3 regions of the Nonomuraea sp. NPDC048881 genome follow, and region 1 is predicted to be linked to each of the others. Evidence: riboswitches for the same ligand, from Rfam matches in the RefSeq annotation. Region 1 holds a riboswitch; each other region holds the start of a gene.
The links. A riboswitch is a leader RNA that binds a small molecule or an ion and turns the genes downstream of it on or off. The one in region 1 is predicted to bind thiamine pyrophosphate.

Region 1 (7,421 bases):
TGGCGGCCAGGACCGCCTAGCCGGCCTCCTTCAGGGCCGCGACCTGCCCGTTCACCGCCGCCCCGTTGGGTGCGGGCAGGATGGCCCACACCGTCGTCGTGTCACCGTCGTGACGAACCCCCCAGCTCTCAGCCACGTATTCGACGATCCCCAGCCCCCGGCCCCCGAGCGAAGACAGGGTCGGGCGGCCCGCCCGCGGCTCCGTCGCCGCACCCCCGTCACTGACCGCCACCTCTATGTGATCGTCGCTACGCATCCAGGCGACCCTCACCATGCCTGAAGGCAGCGGATGCGCGTGCCGCAGCGCGTTGCTCAGCAACTCGCTCACCACCAGCACCGCATCGTCGATCGCGGCGGTGTAGACCCCACAATCCTGCAGGTCAGTGCTCAGACGCTGGCGGGCGACGGCGACGCTGGACGGCGCGTACGGCAGCAGCACCACGCTTGACACACCCACCTCCCCGTTCCCTGTGCCCCCCGCGGGAACACTCCCCGGTACGACCGAAATGCCCCGTTAGCCAATCGCAGAAACCGCATCTCGATCACAGCTTGTACACATTGGACGATAGATCAGCTCAACTGTGACCACCTCGTTACCGCATCGGTGTGTCGGATCGGATAGGGGAAGCGCGCCTCAGGATCAACCGCATCCTCGTACCCCCTCCGGGCCTCGGTTGAGCACTCACTTCTCCCCCCTGTGCCCTGGCCAGACTGCGCACGATGTAGAGGCCCAGCCCCACTCCACCAAAGCGCCTCCGGTCCCCGCTGTCCACCTGGACGAAGCGCTCAAAGATCCGTTCGCGGTCAGGCGGTGGGATTCCGACCCCCTCGTCATCCACCACTACGACCACGCCGTCGTCTTCGGGCCAAGCTTCAACACAGATCAATCCACCCATTGGGGAATATTTAAACGCGTTCTCCAGCAATTGCCCCAAAACGATGTCGGTTGCCAGGGCGTCACCCAGCACCGGCGGCAAATCGTCCGGGATGCGCACTTCGACGCGGTGGCGGTCGGACAACACGGGGAGGCCGAGCGTGGCCGCGTGGATCCGGGCCGCGAGGTCGAACGCCTCGATCCGCACGGCCAGCTCGTCCGCGCCCGCCCTGGCTCCCAGCAGCAGGTGGTCCATGAGCTGGCCCAGCGATCCGGCCCGCTCGGCGATCGTGTGCACGGCCGAGCGGCGTTCCGCGTCGCTCATCTTGTCCCAGCGCGCGTCGAGCGTGCCGGCGAACCCGCGCACGATCGTGATCGGCGTGCGCAGCTCGTGGCTGGTGGTGGCCAGGAAGAGGTCCTTGGCCTCCTCCAGCTCCTTGGCCTGGGTGACGTCGCGGAAGTCGATGACGATCTCGCCGGTCTCCTCGATCCGCGCGCTCACCACGTCCAGCCAGCGCCCGTTCTCCATCTGGAACGTGAGCTTCTCGCCGGGGCTGGGCAGCGGGAACGGCGGCGGGCCGCCGATCACCGCCTCGGCGGGGAAGGCGGTCAGCTCGGCCGCGGCGGGGTTCCAGCGCACGACCCGGCCGGCGTCGTCCAGCACGGCGATGCCGTCGGCGCTGGCGTCGAACACGGCCCGCTCGTGCGCCCGCTGCCGCACCGCCTCCTGGTAGGCCACCGCGTTGCCGACCGCGATGCCGGCGTGCCCGGCCAGCAGTTCGAGCAGCTCCAGCTCCAGGTGGCCGGGGGCGGGCCCGGCGAACAGCGCGTAAAGGGCCCCGTAGGGGCGGCCGCCGACCGCGGCCAGGCCGAGCGCGATCGTGTGCAGCCCGTTGAGCCTGGCCCAGACCAGGTCGCCGAGCCCCTGGGACTCCAGCATGACGGTCTTGCCCGTCCGTAAGAGCTTGTCCACCAGGCTCGTCCGCAGGCCGGTGGTGGTGCCCCTGAGCGTCTCCGGCAGCCGGTACGTGCTGACCAGCCGCAGCCGCTCCCCCTCGATCAGCACGAACCCGCCCGCGTCCGCGCCCGTCAGCTCGGTGAGGCTGGCCGAGATGCGGTCGAGCACGGCAGGCAGCTCCAGCTCGGAGTTGATGTCGCCGACCACGTCGGTGAGCCGGCGCACCAGCCTGGCCCGGCGTTCCATGCGCAGCCCGGCGACCTCGTCGGCCCGCGCGGGATGGTGGGCCAGGACGTAGCCGACCACGGAGTTGCCCATGCGCAGGGCGTTGATGTCCACCCGCAGGTCGAGCGGCCTGCCGTCCTTGTGGACGCGCTTGGTGCGCAGCGACACCTGGCCCCCGGTGCGGACGCGCTCCAGCACCGCGTTTTGCTCGGCGGCCAGCTCGTCGGGGACGATCGGCGCCCGGCGACCCAGCATCTCGGCCGCCGTCCAGCCGAACAGGTGCTCGGCCGCCGCGTTCCAGACCAGCACGCTCTGGTCGCGGTCGAGCGCCACCACGGCGTTGGGGGACCCGGCGAGCACGGCGCGAGCGATCTCCTCGTCACTGCCGACCCATGCGTATCCCACACCTCCATAGTGCACGTGGCGTGGTGGGTCTGACGGGCGATCCGTCCGATACGCTGCGCTCACGAAGATTCCGGTGGCTGAAACGGGTGAGAGGCATGTCGAGCAGCGACCTCGATGCCCTGCTGAGAGTGACCTCCAGCACCTACAAGGGCGAGGGGCCCCCGGACATCGCGTTCGGCACCTACGACGGCGCGGTGGGCAGGCTGGTGCTCGCGGTGACCGGCAAGGGCATCGCGGCCTGCAGTTTCGAGGCCGAGAACACCGTGTTCGAGCGGGTGGCCAAGGAGGTCGGCACGTTCATCGGGCCCGACGCCCGCCGCCTCGACCCGGTGCGCCGGGAGCTCGACGCGTACTTCTCCGGCCGGCTGCGCACCTTCGCCACGCCGGTCGACCTCGCGCTGGCCACGCCGTTCGCCCGTACCGTGCTGCAGAAGACCATGGCGGTGCCCTACGGCACGACCACGACGTACGAGGAGATCGGCGCGAGCATCGGACGGCCGCGCGCCCTTCGCGCGGTCGGCAACGCGGTCGGCGCCAACCCGGTGTGCGTGATCGTGCCCTGTCATCGGGTGGTCCGCGAGGACGGCGAGCTCGGCGACTACGCCGGAGGCGTGGCCGCCAAGCAGCACCTGCTCAACGTCGAACGCCGGGTCTCAGCGGGCCGCTGAGCGGCGCCGGCCGAGCACGCCGATGAGCAGCGTCACCAGGGCCGCGACCAGCGCGCCGCCGAGCGCGCCGTTCATCCACGGCTCCCGCGTGAAGCCGACGGCCTCGCGGGCGGAGGCCCAGAAGCCGTCCCAGCCGGCGACCGTGGGCGTCGAGGTGGTGAACCAGTAGGCGGCGAAGCCCAGCGCCCACGGCAGCAGCATCAGCCAGCGCGAGGGCGCGTCCTCGGCGGTGTTCCAGCGGGCCGCGCCGCCGAGCACGAAGTAGTCGACGGCCAGCACCGCGAACATCGGCACGAACACCGCGCCGATCACCCCGAGGAACGCGCCGTAGGAGGTGACGTCCACGACCAGGGCGATCGCGGTGGTGAGCACGCCGATCGCGGTGGAGACGACCCGCCGGTCCACCTTCGGCATCAGGTTCTGCAGCGAGACGGTGGTGGAGTAGACGTTGGCGAAGGACTGGTCGGTCTCGCGCAGCACCAGGATGCCGAAGAACAGCGCGCCCAGCGGCGCCGCGACGAACGGCTGGAACACGACCATGCCGTCGGCCTGGACCGCCTGGGCGCCCGCGATGGCCACCGCGTACACGCCGAGCGCCAGGCAGGCCACCTGGGCGACGGTGTAGCCGCCGACGACGCCGGTGAAGGCGGCCCGGCTGGAACGCGAGTGCCTGGCGAAGTCGGCGGCCATCGGCACCCACGACACCGACAGGGCGATGACGTAGTCGACGGCCGGGGCGAAGGCCGTCCACGACCCGCCCGTGTACGTCGGCGCCTCGCCCAGGAACGACACGGTGAACCAGATCAGCGACACGATCACGCCGGCGGTCACGTACCGGCGCAGCAGCCGGATCGACCCGAGCGGCCAGACGGCGAGCGCGGTGGTCAGCACCCCCGCCACCACCACCCACACCTGGTACGGGACGCCGCCGAAGATCGCGTTCGCGGCCTTGGCGATCACCCAGAGCTCGAAGGCCCCCCAGCCGAGCATCTGCACGATGTTCAGCACGGACGGGACGTACGACATCTTCGCCCCGAACAGCCCACGCAGCAGCACCATCGCCGGCCGCCCGGTCTGCGTGCCGGGGATGGCCGACAGGCCGACCATGGCCGTGCCGATGAGGCTGCCGACCACGGCGGCCGTGAGCGCGGCCACGAGGCTGAGCGGCGCGTTGCCCAGGGGATCGATCAGGACGAGCGCGCCGGAGAAGCCGAGGAGGCTGACACCGAGGTTGGCCCAGAGCGCGCCCTGGTCGAGGACGCCGAGGGTCTTGGGGGGCGCGCCGTCAAGGGTCAGCGGAACTTCGTCGACGACATGCGTCATCGCACACTCCCTACGCCGGCATTACCCGGACAGGTTCAGGCGGTCGGCAGCGGCTGTGTTGCTGCCCTCTCAGCCCGGCGCCCCGAGCTCCCGCGACTATGCAGTTGGCGCCCTCATCATGCCTCAATGGCGGCGGAACCGCCACAGTGGGGCATTCAGGCCACGAAAGGATCCTGCCCGGTCTCACTGACCATCGGACGGCGCGCGAACTCCCACGACTGCATGCCGCCGCCCACGTTGACGGCGTCGCGCCCGAGCTGGTTGAGCCACGCCGTGACCTGCATCGACCGGCCGCCGACCCGGCACACCACGTAGACGGTGCGGTCGGCGGGCACCTCCTCGACCCGGCCCTGGATCTGCGACATGGGGATGTGCACGGCCTCGGGGGCGTGGCCGGCCAGCCACTCGTCCTGCTCGCGGACGTCGAGCAGGTAGGCGTCGTCGGGAACGGCGGTGACGTCGATCTCTGGAACGGTCATGCCTCCATCATCCCGCGCCCGGGACCCTACTTGAGCAGGCGCGACATCCGCCGGTCGGCCAGCGGCCTGCCGCCCGTCTGGCAGGTCGGGCAGTACTGGAGCGCGGAGTCGGCGAAGGACACCTCGCGGATCGTGTCGCCGCACACGTCGCACGGCTGGCCGGCCCGGTTGTGCACGCGCAGCCCGGACTTCTTCTCCGCCTTGAGGTCTTTGGCGGCCAGCCCGTGCGCCCGTTCGACGGCGTCGCGCAACGTCGTCACGATGGCCTCGTGCAGGTCGGCGATCTGCGCGTCGGTCAGCGTCGCGGCGATCTTGAACGGCGACATCCTCGCCGCGTGCAGCACCTCGTCGGAGTAGGCGTTGCCGATGCCCGCGATCACCTTCTGGTCGCGCAGCAGCCCCTTGATCTGGGTGCGGTTGCCGCCCACGATGCGCTTGAGCGCCTCGACGGTGAAGGCGTCGTCGAGCGGGTCGGGGCCCAGGGCGGCGACGCCGGGCACGTCCTCCGGCTTGTCGGTGACGTAGACGGCCAGCCGTTTCTGCGTGCCGGCCTCGGTCAGCTCGAAGCCGGGGGCCAGGCCGTCGTCGTCCGGCGCCAGCCGTACGCGTACGGCCAGCGGTCCCTTGCCCGGCCGCACCGGCCGCGCGCCGGTCAGGTCGTCGCGCCAGCGCAGCCAGCCGGCGCGGGCCAGATGGATGATCAGGTGCAGGCCGTCGCAGTCGAGGTCGAGGAACTTGCCGTGCCTCGACACGTTCGTGACGGTGAGCCCGCCGAGCGCGGTGACCGGCGGGTCGAACGTCTTGAGCGCCTGGAAGCCGACGACGTCGACGCCGGCGATCGAACGGCCGACCGCCCGCTCGCGCAGGAAGTTGGTGAGCGACTCCACCTCGGGAAGTTCCGGCATGCCCCCAGGGTATGGCGCGCGCCGGACCGGCACGCGACTACGGCACGCCCCAGAAAGCTACGGCACGTCCCAGAAGGCGAGCTCGTGTGCCATGCCCTCGGCGAACAGCGCCTCCGCCCGTACGGGGTCGGGGTCGGCCTCGTCGATCATCTGCCCGATCCGTACGGTCAGCGCCGCGAACGCGGGGTCGGCATAGGTGTCCACCCAGGCCCGGTACCGCGGCTCGGCGGGCGGGTTCTCGGCGAGGATCTTCCCAAGACTCGAATAGCCCCACATACACGGATAAAGCGCGGCCAACCCCTCCCCGTACGACCCCGCCGCCTCCAGCAGAAACGCCGTGTACGCCACACACGCCGGCCCCTTCACCGCGTTGTCCAGATCGGCCCCGAACTCCGCCGACAACGACCGATGCAGCCGCAGTTCGTCGTGGTACGTCGCGTACGCCAGATCCACCAGGTCTCCCAGATGCCCGTCCGGCGCCTGCCAGGCCAGCCTGGAGAACACCCGCACATAGTCGAGCAGGTACAGGTAGTCCTGCTCCAGCCAGGACCGGAAGATCGGCTCCGGCAGGTCGCCGCGCCCGATGCCGGCCACCGTGGGATGGTCCAGCTGCGCCTGGAGCAAGGGCCGGCCGATCGCGTGAAGTCTTTCCGAAATGCTCATGCCTGGGAGGTTAGTGTCGGGACATGACCGTGACGATCGCCGAAGAACTCCTCCTCCTGGCCCACGACGAGGAAGCAGGCAAACAGCTCATCGGAGGCGTCCAGCTCGACCCCGCGCTCGGCGGCGCGATCCTCGCCGAGCTGGCCGCCGCGGGCCGCGTCGAGCTGGCCGACGACAGGGTGACGGTGACGGACCCCACCCCGCTGGGCGACGCCGAGCTCGACGCCGCCCTCGCCCGCATGGCCGAGGACGGCAAGGCCAGGAAGCCCGCGTGGTGGGTGCAGCGGCTGCAGTCGGACAAGCTGCGCAGGCGCCTGCTCACCAGGCTCGCCGAGGCGGGCGTGCTGGCCGAGGAGCGCGGCCGGGTCCTGGGCGTCTTCCCGACCACGCGCTGGCCGGAGGCGGACCCCCAGGTGGAGGCCGACGTGCGCGAACGCGTCACGGCCGTCCTCGCGGGCGCCGACCCCGACGAGCGCACCGCCACGCTGATCGCGATCATGCACGCGGCGAAGCTCGACCGCAAAGCCTTCCCCGGCGCCGACCGCGAGCGCGTCAAGGAGATCGCCGAGGGCGAGTGGGCCGGCCAGGCGGTCGCCAAGACGATCACCGCCATCACCGCGGCCATCGCCGCCACCGCCTCCACCGCCGCAGTCGTCGCCGCCACCACGACCTGAGCCGTGCCCTTGCCGGGCCGGGCCCCTGATCGGGCCCGGCCGTTCCCGCGAGGCTCGCGCCTACGCGGGGCAGGTCAACCGGCGTCCACGATCTCCTTCGGCACCGGCTTGTCGGCCTTCAGCGCGTCGAAGAGGGCCAGCGCCTTGAGCCGGTCCCACTTGACCGCCGCGCCGCCGCCGGCGACGATCTCGTTCCCGCCGAACGGCACCACCGTCGTGACCGGGCTGTCGCCCATCGCCAGCCCCA
Region 2 (7,421 bases), on a different contig from region 1:
GAGCCTCGGCGGTTCGGTGCCCGCCACCATGCGGGAGGGCGTGGCGTGGTGCCCGGCCACCCGCTGCGACGCCCTCTTCGTCACCCTGCGCAAGAACGAGAAGGAGTTCTCCCCGCAGACTATGTACCGGGACTATGCCCTGACCCCGGAGCTGTTCCACTGGGAGTCCCAGAACCGGACCGGTGCGGCGTCGGCCACCGGCCTGCGCTACCAGAGGCACGAGCACACCGGCAGCCACGTCCTGCTGTTCACCAGGGAACGCACGGAGAACGACCTTCGCCACCCCGAGCCGTATGTCTTCCACGGCACCGCCCGCTACGTCGAGCACAAGGGCGAACGCCCGATGGCCGTCACCTGGAGGCTGGACGAGGAGATGCCCGCGGACCTGTTCCGGCGCGCGGCCATCGCCGGCTGACCGCCGCGGCTCTGCGGAAAGGGCGGATCTGGGCGAAGCATGACGTTACCGATACCCCGTCAGGGGAAGATCGCCGGACATGCCGGAGACACCACCACCCCAGACCCAGCAGTACCCGGGCCGTACGGACGAGATGTCCCCCGAGCCGCGCGACGAGATGCGCGGCTACGAGGGCAGGGACCTGCTGGCGGGCAAGAAGGCGCTGATCACCGGTGGCGACTCGGGCATCGGCCGGGCGGTGGCGGTGGCGTTCGCCAAGGAGGGCGCGGACGTCGCCATCGCCTACCTCGACGAGCACGACGACGCCAACCACACCCGCGGCCTGGTCGAGCAGGAGGGACGGCGGTGCGTGCTGCTGCCCGGCGACCTGGGCGACCGCGACCACTGCGCGACGGTCGTGGAGCAGGCGGTCTCCGAGCTGGGCGGCCTGGACGTCCTGGTCAACAACGTGGCCTACCAGGCGCCGGTCGACTCCCTGGAGGAGCTGACGGACGAGCAGTGGGAGCACACGTTCGCGGTCAACATCCACAGCTACTACCGCGTCACCAAGGCCGCGCTGCCGCACCTGCGGGAGGGCAGCGCGATCGTGAACACCTCCTCGATCAACGGCCTGCGCGGCAACAAGACCCTCATCGACTACGCCGCGACGAAGGGCGCGATCAACGCCTTCACCTACTCGATGGCCCAGAACCTGGTCGAGCGCGGCATCAGGATCAACGCCGTCGCCCCCGGCCCGGTCTGGACGCCGCTGATCCCGGCCACGATGCCGGAGGAGAAGGTGGCGAAGTTCGGCGCGCAGGTGCCGATGAAACGGGCCGCCGACCCCGACGAGATCGCCCCTTCGTACGTGTTCTTCGCCGCCGACCGGCTGTCCTCGTACTACACGGGCGAGGTGCTGGCCCCGATCGGCGGCGAGACGCTCCCGGGCTGACCGCGCGGGTCAGAGGTAGATCGAGCCGCCCTTCCCGAGGAACTCGGCCGCCTTGTCGGCCATGCCCGCCCGCACCTCGTGGCTGAGCTTCATCGAGCAGAACTTCGGGCCGCACATCGAGCAGAAGTGCGCGGTCTTGGCGGGCGCGGCCGGCAGGGTCTCGTCGTGGAAGGCGCGGGCGGTGTCCGGGTCGAGCGACAGGTCGAACTGGTCCTCCCAGCGGAACTCGAACCGGGCGTCCGACAGGGCGTCGTCCCACGCCTGGGCCTGCGGGTGCCCCTTGGCCAGGTCAGCCGCGTGCGCCGCGATCTTGTAGGTGATCACGCCGGTCTTGACGTCGTCGCGGTTGGGCAGGCCGAGGTGCTCCTTGGGGGTGACGTAGCAGAGCATGGCGGTGCCGTACCAGGCGATCATGGCGGCGCCGATGCCCGAGGTGATGTGGTCGTAGCCGGGGGCGATGTCGGTGACGAGCGGGCCGAGGGTGTAGAAGGGCACGTCGTCGCAGAGCTCGCGCTGCAGGTCGACGTTCTCCTTGATCTTGTGCATGGGCACGTGGCCGGGGCCCTCGATCATCACCTGCACGTCGTGCGCGTGCGCGATCTTGGTCAGCTCGCCCAGGGTGCGCAGCTCGGCGAACTGGGCCTCGTCGTTGGCGTCCGCGATCGAGCCGGGGCGCAGCCCGTCGCCCAGCGAGAACGTCACGTCGTAGCGGGCCAGCAGGGCGCACATCTCGTCGAAGTGCTCGTACAGGAAGCTCTCGCGGTGGTGGGCCAGGCACCAGGCGGCCATGATCGAGCCCCCGCGCGAGACGATCCCGGTCTTGCGGCGGGCGGTCAGCGGGACGTGCGCCAGCCGCACGCCCGCGTGCACCGTCACGTAGTCGACGCCCTGCTCGCACTGCTCGATCAGGGTGTCGCGGTAGACCTCCCACGACAGCGCCTCGGGCCGCCCGCCCACCTTCTCCAGCGCCTGGTAGATGGGCACGGTCCCGACCGGGACGGGCGAGCTGCGGATGATCTGCTCGCGGGTCTCGTGGATGTTCGGCCCGGTGGACAGGTCCATGACGGTGTCGGCGCCCCACCGGGTGGCCCAGGTCATCTTCTCGACCTCCTCCTCGATCGAGGAGGTGACGGCGGAGTTGCCGATGTTGGCGTTGATCTTGACCAGGAAGTTCCGGCCGATCGCCATCGGCTCGGACTCCGGATGGTTGACGTTGGCGGGGATGACCGCCCGCCCGGCCGCGACCTCCTGCCGGACGAACTCGGGCGTCATCCCCTCCCGGACGGCCACGAACTCCATCTCCTTGGTCACCACGCCGCGCCGCGCCGCGCCGAGCTGGGTGACCGGCGAGCCCCACGCCGAGCGGTCGGCACGCGACGGCCCCGAGGTGTCGTAGAGCCGCACCGACGTGCCGTTCGACAGCCTGACCTCGCGCATCGGCACCTGAAGGTCACCGATGTAGATCTTGGAAAAGCGCGCGTCGCTCATCGCGCAAACTCCCTTCGCCGGCATTATCCGGAGCAGGTTCTGGCGGTCGGCGGCTGACAGCCGTCCTCTCAGCCCGGTCCGCACCGGGCTCCCGCGTTGGTCATCGCGATCATAACCCCGCGCGTGGCAGGATCAAGGGGATGTCTGATCCCATTGCGCACACGACCGCCACCTACGACCGCATCGCGCGCCAGTTCGACGAGCAGTTCACCGAACCGCCACCCTCGTTCGCGGCCTTCCGCGACCGGTTCGCCTCGGCCCTGCCCGCCGGAGCCACGGTCGCCGACCTGGGATGCGGCCCGGGGCGCGAGTCGGCCTGGTTCGCCGGACGCGGCCTGACCACCGTGGGCGTGGACCTGTCGATCGAGATGGCCAGGCTCGCCGCCGGGCACGGCGTGCCCACCGTCCTGGGCGATCTGCGACGCCCGCCGCTGTCGCCGGCCTCCCTGGACGGCCTCTGGTCGGCCGCGGCCCTCGTGCACGTGCCGTCCGAGCAGACCGAGGCGACGTTGCGCGCCTGGCACGCGGCGCTGCGCCCCGGCGGGGTGCTCGCGCTGACCACCGCCCTGGGCGACGGCGAGGGCTGGGAGCCGGTGCCGTACCGGACGGAGTACGAGCGCTGGTTCGTCCACCGCGACGCGGGCGACCTGCTCGCGGTGCTGGACGCGGCCGGGTTCGCGGTCGCCTGGCACGAGACGAACGTCACCCACCGCACGTGGTTCAGCGTGCTGGCGACAGCGCGCAGCTCTCCCCAGCCCTAGTCTCCAGGTCGAGCGCGAAGCCGGGGCCGCGCAGCCGGGCGGTCCCGCCGCGCGCCGACGACAGCCTGACCTCGACCGGCACGCCGTCCGCCCAGGTCACCCCGACGGTGAAGCCGCCGCGGGCGCGCAGCCCGTCGAACGAGCCCGCGCGCCAGGCGGCCGGCAGCGCGGGCAGCAGCTCGATGACGCCGGCGTGGCTCTGGAGCAGCATCTCGGCCACCCCGGCGGTCGCGCCGAGGTTCCCGTCGATCTGGAACGGCGGATGTGTGTCCCACAGGTTGGGCAGCGTGCTGGCGCGCAGTTGCCCGCTCAGCATGGCCAGGGCGCGGTCGCCGTCCTTGAGCCGGGCCCAGAAGTTGACCTTCCAGGCCATGCTCCAGCCCGTGCCGCCGTCGCCGCGCGCTTCGAGCGTGGTGCGCGCCGCGGCCAGGTGCTCGGGAGCGGTGAGCTGCGTCCCGGGGTGCAGGGCGTAGAGCTGGGAGACGTGCCGGTGCCGGTCGGACGGGTCGTCGAGGTCGGCCTTCCACTCCTGGAGCTGCCCCCAGGAACCGACCCGCAGCCCGGGATCGAGCCGGTCGGCCGCCTCGCGCAGCCGTCCGGCGAACTCGGCGTCCACGCCGAGCGTGCGCGCGGCCGCGACCGTGCAGGCGAACAGGTCCCGGACGATCTGCTGCGGCATGGCCGCGCCCGCGGTGAAGTCGCCGTGCTCGGGCGAGTACGCGGGCGAGACGACGAGGCTGCCGTCGCGCGCGTCGGGACACAGGTTGGCCAGCCAGAACTCGGCGGCCTCGCGCATCGCCGGATAGGCGTGCCCGCGCAGGTGGCGCTCGTCGCCGTCGAACAGGTAACGCTCGTAGAGCTGGCGCACCAGCCAGCCGGCGGCGTCCGGCATCCAGAACGACGTGGGCCAGTCGTGCACCCCCGTGAACCCGAACGGGTTGGTGTTGGAGTGCACCGCCCACCCCGCCGAGCCGAACATCGACCGCGCGGTCTCGCGTCCGGGCGCGCGCAGCCCCGCCACGAACTCCTGGTACGGCACCGCCGTCTCGGCCAGGTTCGCCGGCTCGGCCGGCCAGTAGTTCATCTGCAGGTTGATGTTGGTGTGGTAGTCGGACTCCCACGGCGGCGAGTTGGACGCGTTCCACACCCCCTGGAGGTTGGCCGGCAGCGAGCCGGGGCGGGAGCAGGCGATCAGCAGGTACCGGCCGTACTGGAAGTACAGCGTCTCCAGGGCTTTGTCGGACGGGGTGCCGGCGCCTTCGTAGGCGGCCAGCAGGCGGTCGGTCGGCAGGTCGGGCATGCGCTGGCCGAGGTCGAGGCGGACCCGGCCGAACAGCGCCCGATGGTCGGCCTCGTGCTCGGCCCGCAGCTCGGCGTACGGCCGCCGGGCCGCCGCGTCCACCGCTGCCGTGACGCGCGCCGCCGGGTCCGGGCCGCGGTAGCCGGGGTGGACGGGCGCGTAGTCGGTGGCCGCCGAGAAGACGAACACCGCGCTGTCGGCGCCCGTCACCACGACGCGGTCGCCCTCGTCCGTACGGGTGCCGCCCTCGGTCAGCACCTGGACCTGGCCCTCGTACACCAGGCCGTTGTCGGCGAGCACGCCCCGGACGCGCAGCCGTCCGGACTCGGCGGTCACTTCCTCCTCGCCGTCATGCGCGGTGCCGAAGCGCAACGTGAACCCCACCCGTCCCGGACGCCCCGCCGTCAGCCTGCCGACGATGACGTGCGCCGGGTACGAGGCGAAATATTCCCTGGTGAGGACCACGCCGTCGGCATCCTCGTACGTCACGGCGGCCACCGCCGTCTCCAGGTCGAGCGTGCGCCGGTAGCCGCCGGAGAAACCGCCGGTCACGTCGAGCAGCAGCTCACCGAAGTTCTGGTACGCCCCGAAGCCGGGAATGTGCCCCACCGTGCTGTAGGACGGGTTCCCCAGGATCGCGGCCACCTCCTCCGGCGCCATCGAACCCCGGTCGTCGATGACCCGCCGCACCGCCTCCAGAGCGCCGGGACGGTCCGCCGGCCAGTTTCCGGATCCACCGGGCTCCGCGCTGCCCGGACCGCCGGTCCACAACGACTTCTCGTTGAGCTGGACGCGCTCGGTCGCAAGCGTCCCGAACACGCAGGCGCCGAGCGCTCCGTTACCGATCGGAAGGACGTGTCCTTCCCAACTGGGGGCGGGCTCGTCGTACCGGAGCGTCAGCATGGCGATCAGCCTAAGGTTTGGCGATCGCCCCTGGCGGTACGGACTCCCTCAGGGGAACTATGATGAAGATCGCCGCTGTGGCCGCGATCGTGGCTCTCGCCACGATCGGACCGGCTGCCGCCTCTGGGGACGGCATCGAGCAGCAGGAAGTGAGCAAGCAGCAATACCGGACGCTGACCGCCCAGTGCCGCTACGCCGACACACCAGCCCTGCGCCAGAAGTGCAGGCAAGCGGTCAAGGACAACTACCGTATCGGCCGGCGCAACCGTTCACTCGACTGCCGGACGTACTCCGGCGTGACGGTCTGCGGCGAACTGCTCCTCAGCAAGACCGAGCGCGCGTGCATCGACGAGTCCACCAGACAGGGCTTGGCCTATCGCCGCGCCGAAGTGGAATGTTACGTGGCCTGACCATGATCGTCGCAGGTGTCGACGGCTCGCCGACCGGACTGCTGTCCGTCGACTGGGCCGCCAAGGAGGCAGTGCTGCGCGGGGTGTCGCTGACCGTGGCCCACGTGGTGCCCGACTGGGTCTGCCGCCCAATCTCCGGCCGGTACGCGGAGGTGGGCAAGTGGATGCGCGACGGCGCCAAGGAGGTGCTCGCGGCCGCCGAACGGCAGGCCCGCGAACTGGGCGCCGAGGTGACCACGGAACTCGTGCCCGGCGATCCCCGCGCCGCGCTGATCAAGACCGCCGAGCAGGCCGACCTGCTCGTCGTCGGCAGTCGTGGCCTGGGCGGCGTACGCGGGCTGCTGCTCGGCTCGGTCGCCCACGGGGTGGCCGCGCACGCCCAGACGGACGTCGTCCTGGTCCGCGATCCGCCCGCCGTTCCGCGCGGTGAGCTGGTGGTCGGCGTCGACCGTTCCGAGGGCAGCCTCCGCGCGCTGAAGTTCGCCTTCGCCGAGGCCGAGCTGCGCGGCGCCAGGCTGCGCGCGGTGGAGGCGTTCGCCTGGCCGCGTCCCTCGGGCTTCGGGCCCGCCGATCCGGAGGCCGAACGCGAGACCCGCGAGGCTCTGCGGACCTTCCTCGCCATACCCCGCCAATGCCATCCCGGCGTGGAGGTGATCGAGGACGTCGTGCACGGCCATCCCGTCGAGGTGCTGCGCGAGGTGGCGGCCGGGGCCGACCTGCTGGTCGTCGGCAGCCGGGGGCACGGCACGCTGAAGGGCATGCTCATCGGCTCGGTCAGCCAGGCCATGCTGCACCACGCGCCCGGCCCGCTCGCGATCGTGAAAGCCACCTCCGCCTAGGGGACGTTCCCGCAGGTCCCCGCCTTCGCCGTCCCCTCCTGCCTCCGGCCGCCCTGCCCCGGACGCCCGCTGGTGGCTAACCGGCGGCCGGCACCGCCGCCGCCACGATGGCGGCCACGCGCGGCGCGGCCAGACGTACGTAGTCGTCGGTGGCGAGCGCCAAGGAGCGGTCGAGGCGCGCGGCGTTGAAGTAGATCTCCGGCAGTTCCAGCAGCGAAGGATCGACGACCAGCTCAAGGCGGGGGTCATGGCTGAACGGCAACACCGTCCCGCTGACGCTGCCCGCCAGCTCCTCCGCGCGGTCCTTGTCGGCGAAGGCGACGTACGTGCCCTCCAGCAGCCCCTTGACCGCCTGCAGATCCAGCCGCGCGTCG
Region 3 (7,421 bases), on a different contig from region 1:
AGGCGGCCTCGCCGCAGAGTGCGGGCGGCCTCGCCGCAGAGTGTGGGCGCCCGTCGTGGACGGGCGCCCGGTCGTGTCAGGGGGTCAGTGGGTCAGGGGGGCAGTGTCAGGGGGGCAGTGTCAGGGGGTCAGGCGTTTGGCGAACTCGGCCGCCGCCGCCCCCGGGTCCTCCGCGTCGGTGATCGCCCGTACGACGACCACGCGGCTCACGCCGTACGACATGACCTCGTCGAGGTTGGTGAGGTCGATGCCGCCGATCCCGAACCACGGCCGCGGCGCGGCCGCCCCCGGGGCCGGTCCCAGTGAGGCCGCGTGCCGCAGCAGCGCCGGGCCGGGCGCGTGGCGGCCCGGCTTGGTCGGCGTGGGCCAGATCGGGCCGCAGCAGAAGTAGTCGACGCCCTCCTCCACGGCCGCGGCGGACGCCTCGGCGACGGAGTGGGTGGACCGGCCGATGACGATGTCGTCGCCGAGCATCTCTCGCGCGACCGTCACGGGAAGGTCGTCCTGCCCCAGGTGGAGCACGTCGGGCCGGGCGGCGAAGGCGATGTCCGCCCGGTCGTTGACGGCCAGCAGCTTGCCGTGCCGGTCGCAGGCGTCGCGGAAGACTTCCAGGAGCGCGAGTTCTTCGCGTGCCTCCAGGCCCTTCTCCCGCAGCTGGATGATGTCCACGCCGCCGGCCAGCACCGAGTCGAGGAACTCTGCCAGGTCGCCGCGGTCGCGGCGGCCGTCGGTGCAGAGATAGAGGCGGGCCTCAGAAAGCGAGGGCCTGGGCACGCCGCTTGACCTCCGTGTGACGGCCGGCCTTGATCGCCTCGATGGGCGACCCCGGCAGGGACTCGTCTGGGGTGAAGAGCCAGCGCAGCGACTCGATGTCGTCGTAGCCGGCGTCCTGCAACACGGTCAGTGTGCCGGGCAGGCCCTTCATCACGTCCTTCCCGTCGAGGAACACCGCGGGAACCTGTGGCCCGCCGCCGCCACGGCGCACGCCGAGCAGCTTGTGGTCCTTGAGGAGTTGCTTGGCCCGCCCGATCGAGAGGTCGAGGCGTGAGGCCACTTCGGGGAGAGTGAGCCACTCGTCGACGAGCTGGTCGGTCTCCCGGTCGATCTGTGCAACAGAAAGCGTCACGAAACCACAACTACCACATGCCGTCCTTGCTCAAACAACACAATCCCGTAGGGGGACCTCTGGATCTACCAGGCGTTCTGTGTCGAGGCGATGCCCGCCTTCGATGATCCTACGGCCCTGCACGTAGTCCCGGGGCCGGTCGACGGCGAGCACGGCGGCGAGGGTGTCGCCGGACGTCAGCCAGACGGCCGACCACTTGCCCTCGGGCTCGCCCCGGTAGAGCAGGCGGTCGCCGGAGGGGTGGTGGCCGATGTACTGGACCATGTGGCCGAACTGCTCGGACCAGAAGTAGGGGGCCGGGTCGTAGACGGCCTCCTCCCCCAGCAGGGTCGCGGCGGCGACCTCGGGCGAGCCGAGCGCGGTGTCCCAGTGCTCGACGCGCAGCCGGACGCCGTAGCGGCGCGACCACCAGGCCGCGCAGTCGCCGGCGGCGACCACGTTCGGCATGGACGTGCGCAGGTGCTCGTCGGTGACGACGCCGTTGTGCAGGTCGATGTCGGAGCCGGCCAGCCACTCGACGGCCGGGCGCACGCCGATGCCCGTGACGACCACGTGCGCCTGGACGAACTCGCCGCCCACCAGCCGCACGCCGCCCTCGTCCACCTCGTCGACCATGGTGTTCAGGCGCAGGTCGATGCCGTCGTACCAGTGTCGCGTGCGGGCGCCGATCTCCGGGCCCACGGCGTTGGCCAGCGGGGCGGGGCCGGCCTCGATCACGGTCACCGAGCAGCCGGCCTTGCGGGCGGCGGTGGCGACCTCGGCGCCGATCCAGCCGGCGCCGATGATCGCCACATGGGCTCCGGCCACGAGCCCGGCGCGCAGCTCGTGGGCGTCGTCGAGGGTACGCAGGACGTGCTGGGGGCCGTCGCCGGGCACGGTGATCGGCTCGGTGCCGGTGGCGATCACGAGGCCGTCGTAGCCGAGCTCGCCCTCGGTCGTCTCCACGACGCCCTCGCGCAGGGCCTTGGCGGTGACCCCTGGCCAGAAGTCGACCTCCAGCGCGTCGAGGTCGGCCTCCAGGAAGCTGGAGTCGGCCGCGCCGGACAGCACGGCCTTGGACAACGGCGGACGGTCGTAGGGCCGATGGCGCTCCTGGCCGATCAGCGTGATCCGTCCGGTGAAGCCGCGCCCGCGCAGCGCCTCCGCGCTGCGCAGCCCGGCCAGGCCCGCTCCCACCACTACGACATGGTTCACGTTCATGACCATAACGGGGGCGGTGCCGGCACGTCGCGCCGAGGCCGTAGGCTGGAGGCGCAAGACGCGCGGGAGTCCGGCCGTCACCGGGCTGAGAGGAAGGCTTGAGCGGGCCTTCGACCGCAAGACACCTGATCCGGATCATGCCGGCGAAGGGAGCGCGGATGAATGTGATCGTGGGCGGCGGGGTCGTCGGGTTGTCGATCGCCTGGCGGCTGGCCCGCGAGGGGCTGCCCGTCACGGTGGTCGATCCGGCCCCGGGGCGCGGGGCGTCCTACGCGGCGGCCGGGATGCTGGCGCCCGTCAGCGAGGTCGCCTACACCGAGGAGCCGCTGCTGCGGCTGGGGGCCGCCTCGCTGAGCCGATGGCCGTCCTTCGCCGCCGAACTGGCCGCCGACGCGGGCCTCGGCCCGGATCTCGGGGCGCGCTCTGGGGCAGGTCTCGGCACGGGGCTGAGCGGCGGTCCCGGTCGCGGGGCCGGGGCGAGGGCCGGGGAGGCGTTCGGGGGCGCGTTCGGGGTGATCGGGCCGGAGGGGGCCGCCGGCCGTGCGCTCGACCTGCGCGCCGACGGCACGCTCGACGTCGCCTTCGGGGCCGACGACCTCGCGGCGCTCGACGACCTGGCGGCGTTCATGGACAAGCTGGGGCTGCGGGTCGAGCGGCTGACCGGGCGCGAGTGCCGGCGTCTGGAGCCCATGCTGGCCCCTTCGGTGCGCGGCGGGCTGCTGGCCCCCGGTGACGCCTGGGTCGATCCGCGCCGGGTCACGGCGGCGCTGCTGGCCGCGCTCGACCGGCTGGGCGTGCCCGTCGTGCGGGCGCGGGTGACCGGCCTGCTGCGCGACGGCGACGCCGCTCCGGCCGCCGCGACCGGCGCTGGGACCAGCTCTGGAACCGGCTCTGGAACCGGTGCTGGAACCGGTGCTGGGACAGGCCGTGCGGCAGGATCTGTGGCGGGAGCTGTGACCGGTGCTGTGAGGGGGGTGCGGCTTGAGGCCGTGCCCGGTCAGCCTGAGCCGGCGGTGCCGGAGATCGCGGCCGAGCGGGTGGTGCTGGCCGCCGGGGCGTGGAGCGGGGAGCTGGCCGACGTGCCCGTCCGGCCGGTCAAGGGGCAGATCATGCGGTTGCGCTCGCCGCAGCCGCTGCTCGGCCGGTGCGTACGCGGGATGGTGCACGGCGCGCCCGTCTACCTCGTCCCCAGGGGCGACGGCGAGCTGGTGCTCGGGGCGACCCAGGAGGAGCTGGGGTTCGACACCCGGGTGACCGCGGGCGGGCTCTACGAGCTGCTGCGCGACGCCAGGGAGCTGGTGCCGGGCGTCACCGAGTTGGAGGTCGCCGACGTGGTCGCCGGGCTGCGTCCGGGCACCCCCGACAACCTGCCGATCATCGGGGCGGGCGAGGTCCCCGGGCTGGTGCTGGCGACCGGCCACCACCGGGGCGGGGTGCTGCTGGCCCCCCTGACGGCGGTCCTGGTCACGTCGGCGGTGCTGACACCGTCCACGACGACGGCGTCCCCGGCGGCGGCCCCGACGACGGCCCAGACGGCCACACAGACGGCGGGCCAGACGGCGGGCCGGACAGGCATGCAGACGGCGGCCCAGGCAGCGGCTCGGGTGGCGGAGGTTTCGACGGGCGCGGGGATTCTGACGGGTGAGGAGGGCGAGCTGGCCGCGCTGTGCTCGCCCGCGAGATTTCGGGATATTTCATGATTGTGACGATCAACGGCGCCGCGCACGAGGTGGCCGACGGCACCACCGTGGCCCAGGCCGTACGGACGCTGACCACCGCCACCACCGGCGTGGCCGTGGCCGTGAACGACGAGGTGGTGACGCGGAGCTCGTGGGAGACGACGGCGCTCGGCGACCGCGACCGCGTCGAGGTGCTGACGGCGGTGCAGGGTGGATGAGCTGATCATCGCCGGGGAGAAGTTCGCCTCCCGGCTCATCATGGGCACCGGCGGCGCGCCCTCTCTGGAGGTGCTCGACCAGGCCCTGGTCGCCTCGGGCACCGAGCTGACCACGGTGGCCATGCGGCGGCTCGACCCCGGCGCCCGCGGCTCGGTCCTCGACGTGCTGCGCCGCCGCGACATCAAGGTGCTGCCGAACACCGCGGGCTGCTTCACCGCGGGCGAGGCCGTGCTGACGGCCCGGCTGGCCCGCGAGGCCCTGGGGACGAACTGGGTCAAGCTTGAGGTCATCGCCGACGAGCGCACGCTGCTGCCCGACCCGATCGAGACGTTCGACGCGGCCGAGCGGCTGGTGGCCGACGGGTTCGTGGTGCTGCCGTACATCGGCGACGACCCGGCGCTGGCGCGGCGGCTGGAGCAGGCCGGCTGCGCGGCGGTGATGCCCTTGGGCGCGCCGATCGGCTCGGGGCTCGGCATCAGGAACCCGCACAACATCGAGCTCATCGTGGAGTCCGCCGGGGTGCCGGTGATCCTCGACGCCGGCATCGGCACGGCCAGCGACGCCGCCCTGGCCATGGAGCTGGGCTGCGACGCGGTACTGCTCGCCACGGCGGTCACCCGGGCGCAGCGGCCCGAGCTCATGGCCTCGGCGATGAGGGCGGCCGTGACGGCCGGACGCCAGGCGCGGCAGGCGGGCCGGATCCCGCGCCGGCGCTACGCCGAGGCGTCCTCACCGACGACCCCCTAGAGGCGCCCCAGAGACGCCCAGGAGACGGCCCGGAGACGCCCAGGAGACACCCCGGAGACGCCCCCGGGAGACGGCCCCGGAGACGCCCCCGGGAGACGCCACCGGAGACGACCTGGTGATCCCCCTGGAGATCCCCCTCCGAGATCGCCGGAGGGGCCGGCTCGCGCCGGCCCTTCCGCCGGTCGGGGCCGCTCTCGCGGGAACGTCTCCGCATCGGTTTCGGGCGCGTGGGCCCTGCCGGTGGCAAAACGCCCGTAAACTCAGGGGGGTGGTGGATAAGACGACTGCGGACCCCCTGGTCGGGCGGCTCCTCGATGGGCGTTACCGCATCGAGAGCCGGATCGCCCGGGGCGGTATGGCGACCGTCTACCTGGCGCTCGACGTCCGGCTGGATCGCACTGTCGCGTTGAAGGTCATGCACCGCTCGCTCGCCGAGGACCCGGCGTTCGTCCGCAGGTTCATCGGCGAGGCCAAGTCGGTGGCCAGCCTGTCCCACCCCAACGTGGTGCACGTCTTCGACCAGGGCACCGACACCGACGTCGTCTACCTGTCGATGGAGTACGTGCCGGGCCGCACGCTGCGCGACATCCTGCGCGAGCGCGGCAGGCTGCCCGCCCGCGAGGCGCTGGAGATCATGATCCCGGTGCTGGCCGCCCTGGGCGCGGCCCACCAGGCCGGGATGGTCCACCGCGACGTGAAGCCCGAGAACGTGCTGATGACCGACGACGGCCGGGTCAAGGTCGTCGACTTCGGGCTGGCCAGGGCGATCGAGGCGACCAACCAGACCCGTACCGGCGTGATGATCGGCACGATCGGCTACATGTCGCCCGAGCAGGTCACCACCGGCGGCGCCGACGTGCGCAGCGACGTCTACGCCGCGGGCATCATGCTGTTCGAGCTGGTGACCGGGCAGCAGCCCTACGACGGCGAGACGCCGATGTCGGTGGCCTACCGGCACGTGCACGACACGGTGCCGCCGCCGTCGTCGCTGGTGCCCGAGGTGCCGCCGCTGATCGACACGCTGGTCGGGCACGCCACGGCCCGCGAGCCCCACGACCGCCCGGCCGACGCCACGGCGATGCTGGTCGAGGCGGTCGACGCCCACCGGATGCTGCCCCGACTGAGCACCCCGCCGGCCATGACGGCCGTGTTCAACCAGTCGATGCCGCCGCGGCCGAGCGGCGCGGGCGCCCCGTCGATGCCGCTGGCCGCGCCGGCGCACACGCTGATCCAGCCGCGCGCCGAGGTGACGCCGCCGGTGTCGCCGCCGCCGTCCAGGCGTTCGTTCAGGCCCAATTGGTTCCTGGTCCTGCTCGCCGCGGTCATGGTCGTCGCGGTGGCGGTGACCGGCTGGTACTTCTCCCAGACCCAATACGTGCAGGTGCCCGACCTCGTCGGCCAGAACGTGGTGGTCGCCGAGCGCGCCGCCACGAGCAAGGGCTTCAAGGTCAAGAAGGTCGCCGGCGAGTACAACGAGGACACCGCCGAGGGGCTGGTGCTGCGTACCGACCCCGAGGGCAAGGCCGAGGTGGAGAGCGGCAGCACGATCACGCTGGTGCCCTCGCTCGGCCCCAAGCGGGTGATCGTCCCCAGCGTCAGGGGCCTGACCAGCGACGAGGCCCGCGTCAAGATCGCCGAGGCCGGGCTCACCGTGGGCAGCGTCAAGCGCCTGCCCAACGGCGAGGTCGAGCGGAACAAGGTGATCCGCAGCTCCCCCGAGGCCGGCGAGAAGGTCAAGGAGGGCGCGAAGGTCGGCATCTTCGTGAGCGCCGGCATGGTGATGCCCGACGTGACCGGCATGCCGAAGGACGAGGCCGCCGCCTACCTCGGCGGCCAGGGCTTCGCGGTGCAGGTCAACGAGGTCGACGACGACGCCGAGCCGTGCACGGTCATCGCCCAGGCGCCGAAGGCCAAGTCCGAGGTCGACAAGGGCACCCCAGCGATGATCACGGTGGCGCGCTGCCAGACCGACTTCTGGGACTGGTTCAAGGGCGACAACGAGGCCCGCGACGACCAGGAGTTCCGCCTGGTGCCCGCGGTCATCGGCAAGAACGTCAAGGACGCCAAGGCGGAGCTGGAGTCGCTGGGCTTCCACGTGCGGGTCCAGCGGCTGGCCAACGGCGGCGTCGTGCAGTACCAGCGGCCGTTACCGAACAGTGAGCGGCCGCCCGGCGCGACGGTCTTCCTCTGGCAGTAGCGCGCCGGGTCAGGCCAGGTGCCCGTGCAGGCGCACCCTGGCCAGCCCGCCGTCGGGGTAGATGTCGACCCGTACGTGGGTGACCGGTTCGGGGTGGCCGAGCCGGAAGCGGTGGGGCGCGTCGGGCTGCAACCGGGTCTTCGGCAGCAGCGTGACCTCGCGCCCGCCGGACAGCCCGGTGAGCGCGACGTGGCCGGGGGCGTTGAAGATCAGGTTCGTGGTGTCGATCTCGGCCAGGCGCACCAGGCCCGGC

Region 2: linked by a shared signal. The riboswitch ahead of thiC (phosphomethylpyrimidine synthase ThiC) and the one ahead of AB0C33_RS22350 (cytosine permease) in region 1 are both predicted to bind thiamine pyrophosphate.
Region 3: linked by a shared signal. The riboswitch ahead of AB0C33_RS31005 (FAD-dependent oxidoreductase) and the one ahead of AB0C33_RS22350 (cytosine permease) in region 1 are both predicted to bind thiamine pyrophosphate.

What each region holds. Positions count from the first base shown of each region.
Region 1 covers NZ_JBEZGC010000006.1:87,014-94,434, forward strand. Annotated here, with positions in the region: gene AB0C33_RS22330 (YidC/Oxa1 family membrane protein insertase) at 1-20, shown strand, start outside; gene AB0C33_RS22335 (ATP-binding protein) at 17-442, opposite strand; gene AB0C33_RS22340 (ATP-binding protein) at 594-2,462, opposite strand; gene AB0C33_RS22345 (methylated-DNA--[protein]-cysteine S-methyltransferase) at 2,558-3,130, shown strand; gene AB0C33_RS22350 (cytosine permease) at 3,116-4,453, opposite strand; TPP riboswitch at 4,444-4,557, opposite strand; gene AB0C33_RS22355 (rhodanese-like domain-containing protein) at 4,609-4,932, opposite strand; gene AB0C33_RS22360 (DNA-formamidopyrimidine glycosylase family protein) at 4,959-5,837, opposite strand; gene AB0C33_RS22365 (TenA family protein) at 5,895-6,500, opposite strand; gene AB0C33_RS22370 (GPP34 family phosphoprotein) at 6,524-7,174, shown strand; gene AB0C33_RS22375 (LCP family protein) at 7,249-7,421, opposite strand, start outside.
Region 2 covers NZ_JBEZGC010000001.1:714,871-722,291, reverse strand. Annotated here, with positions in the region: gene AB0C33_RS03405 (DUF3427 domain-containing protein) at 1-415, shown strand, start outside; gene AB0C33_RS03400 (SDR family oxidoreductase) at 495-1,346, shown strand; gene thiC (phosphomethylpyrimidine synthase ThiC) at 1,356-2,834, opposite strand; TPP riboswitch at 2,827-2,939, opposite strand; gene AB0C33_RS03390 (class I SAM-dependent methyltransferase) at 2,975-3,595, shown strand; gene AB0C33_RS03385 (glycoside hydrolase family 95 protein) at 3,555-5,798, opposite strand; gene AB0C33_RS03380 (hypothetical protein) at 5,858-6,208, shown strand; gene AB0C33_RS03375 (universal stress protein) at 6,211-7,047, shown strand; gene AB0C33_RS03370 (YbaK/EbsC family protein) at 7,124-7,421, opposite strand, start outside.
Region 3 covers NZ_JBEZGC010000009.1:300,600-308,020, forward strand. Annotated here, with positions in the region: gene thiE (thiamine phosphate synthase) at 121-774, opposite strand; gene AB0C33_RS30995 (Rv2175c family DNA-binding protein) at 752-1,126, opposite strand; gene AB0C33_RS31000 (FAD-dependent oxidoreductase) at 1,157-2,326, opposite strand; TPP riboswitch at 2,379-2,495, shown strand; gene AB0C33_RS31005 (FAD-dependent oxidoreductase) at 2,485-4,026, shown strand; gene thiS (sulfur carrier protein ThiS) at 4,023-4,223, shown strand; gene AB0C33_RS31015 (thiazole synthase) at 4,216-4,971, shown strand; gene pknB (Stk1 family PASTA domain-containing Ser/Thr kinase) at 5,243-7,168, shown strand; gene alc (allantoicase) at 7,178-7,421, opposite strand, start outside.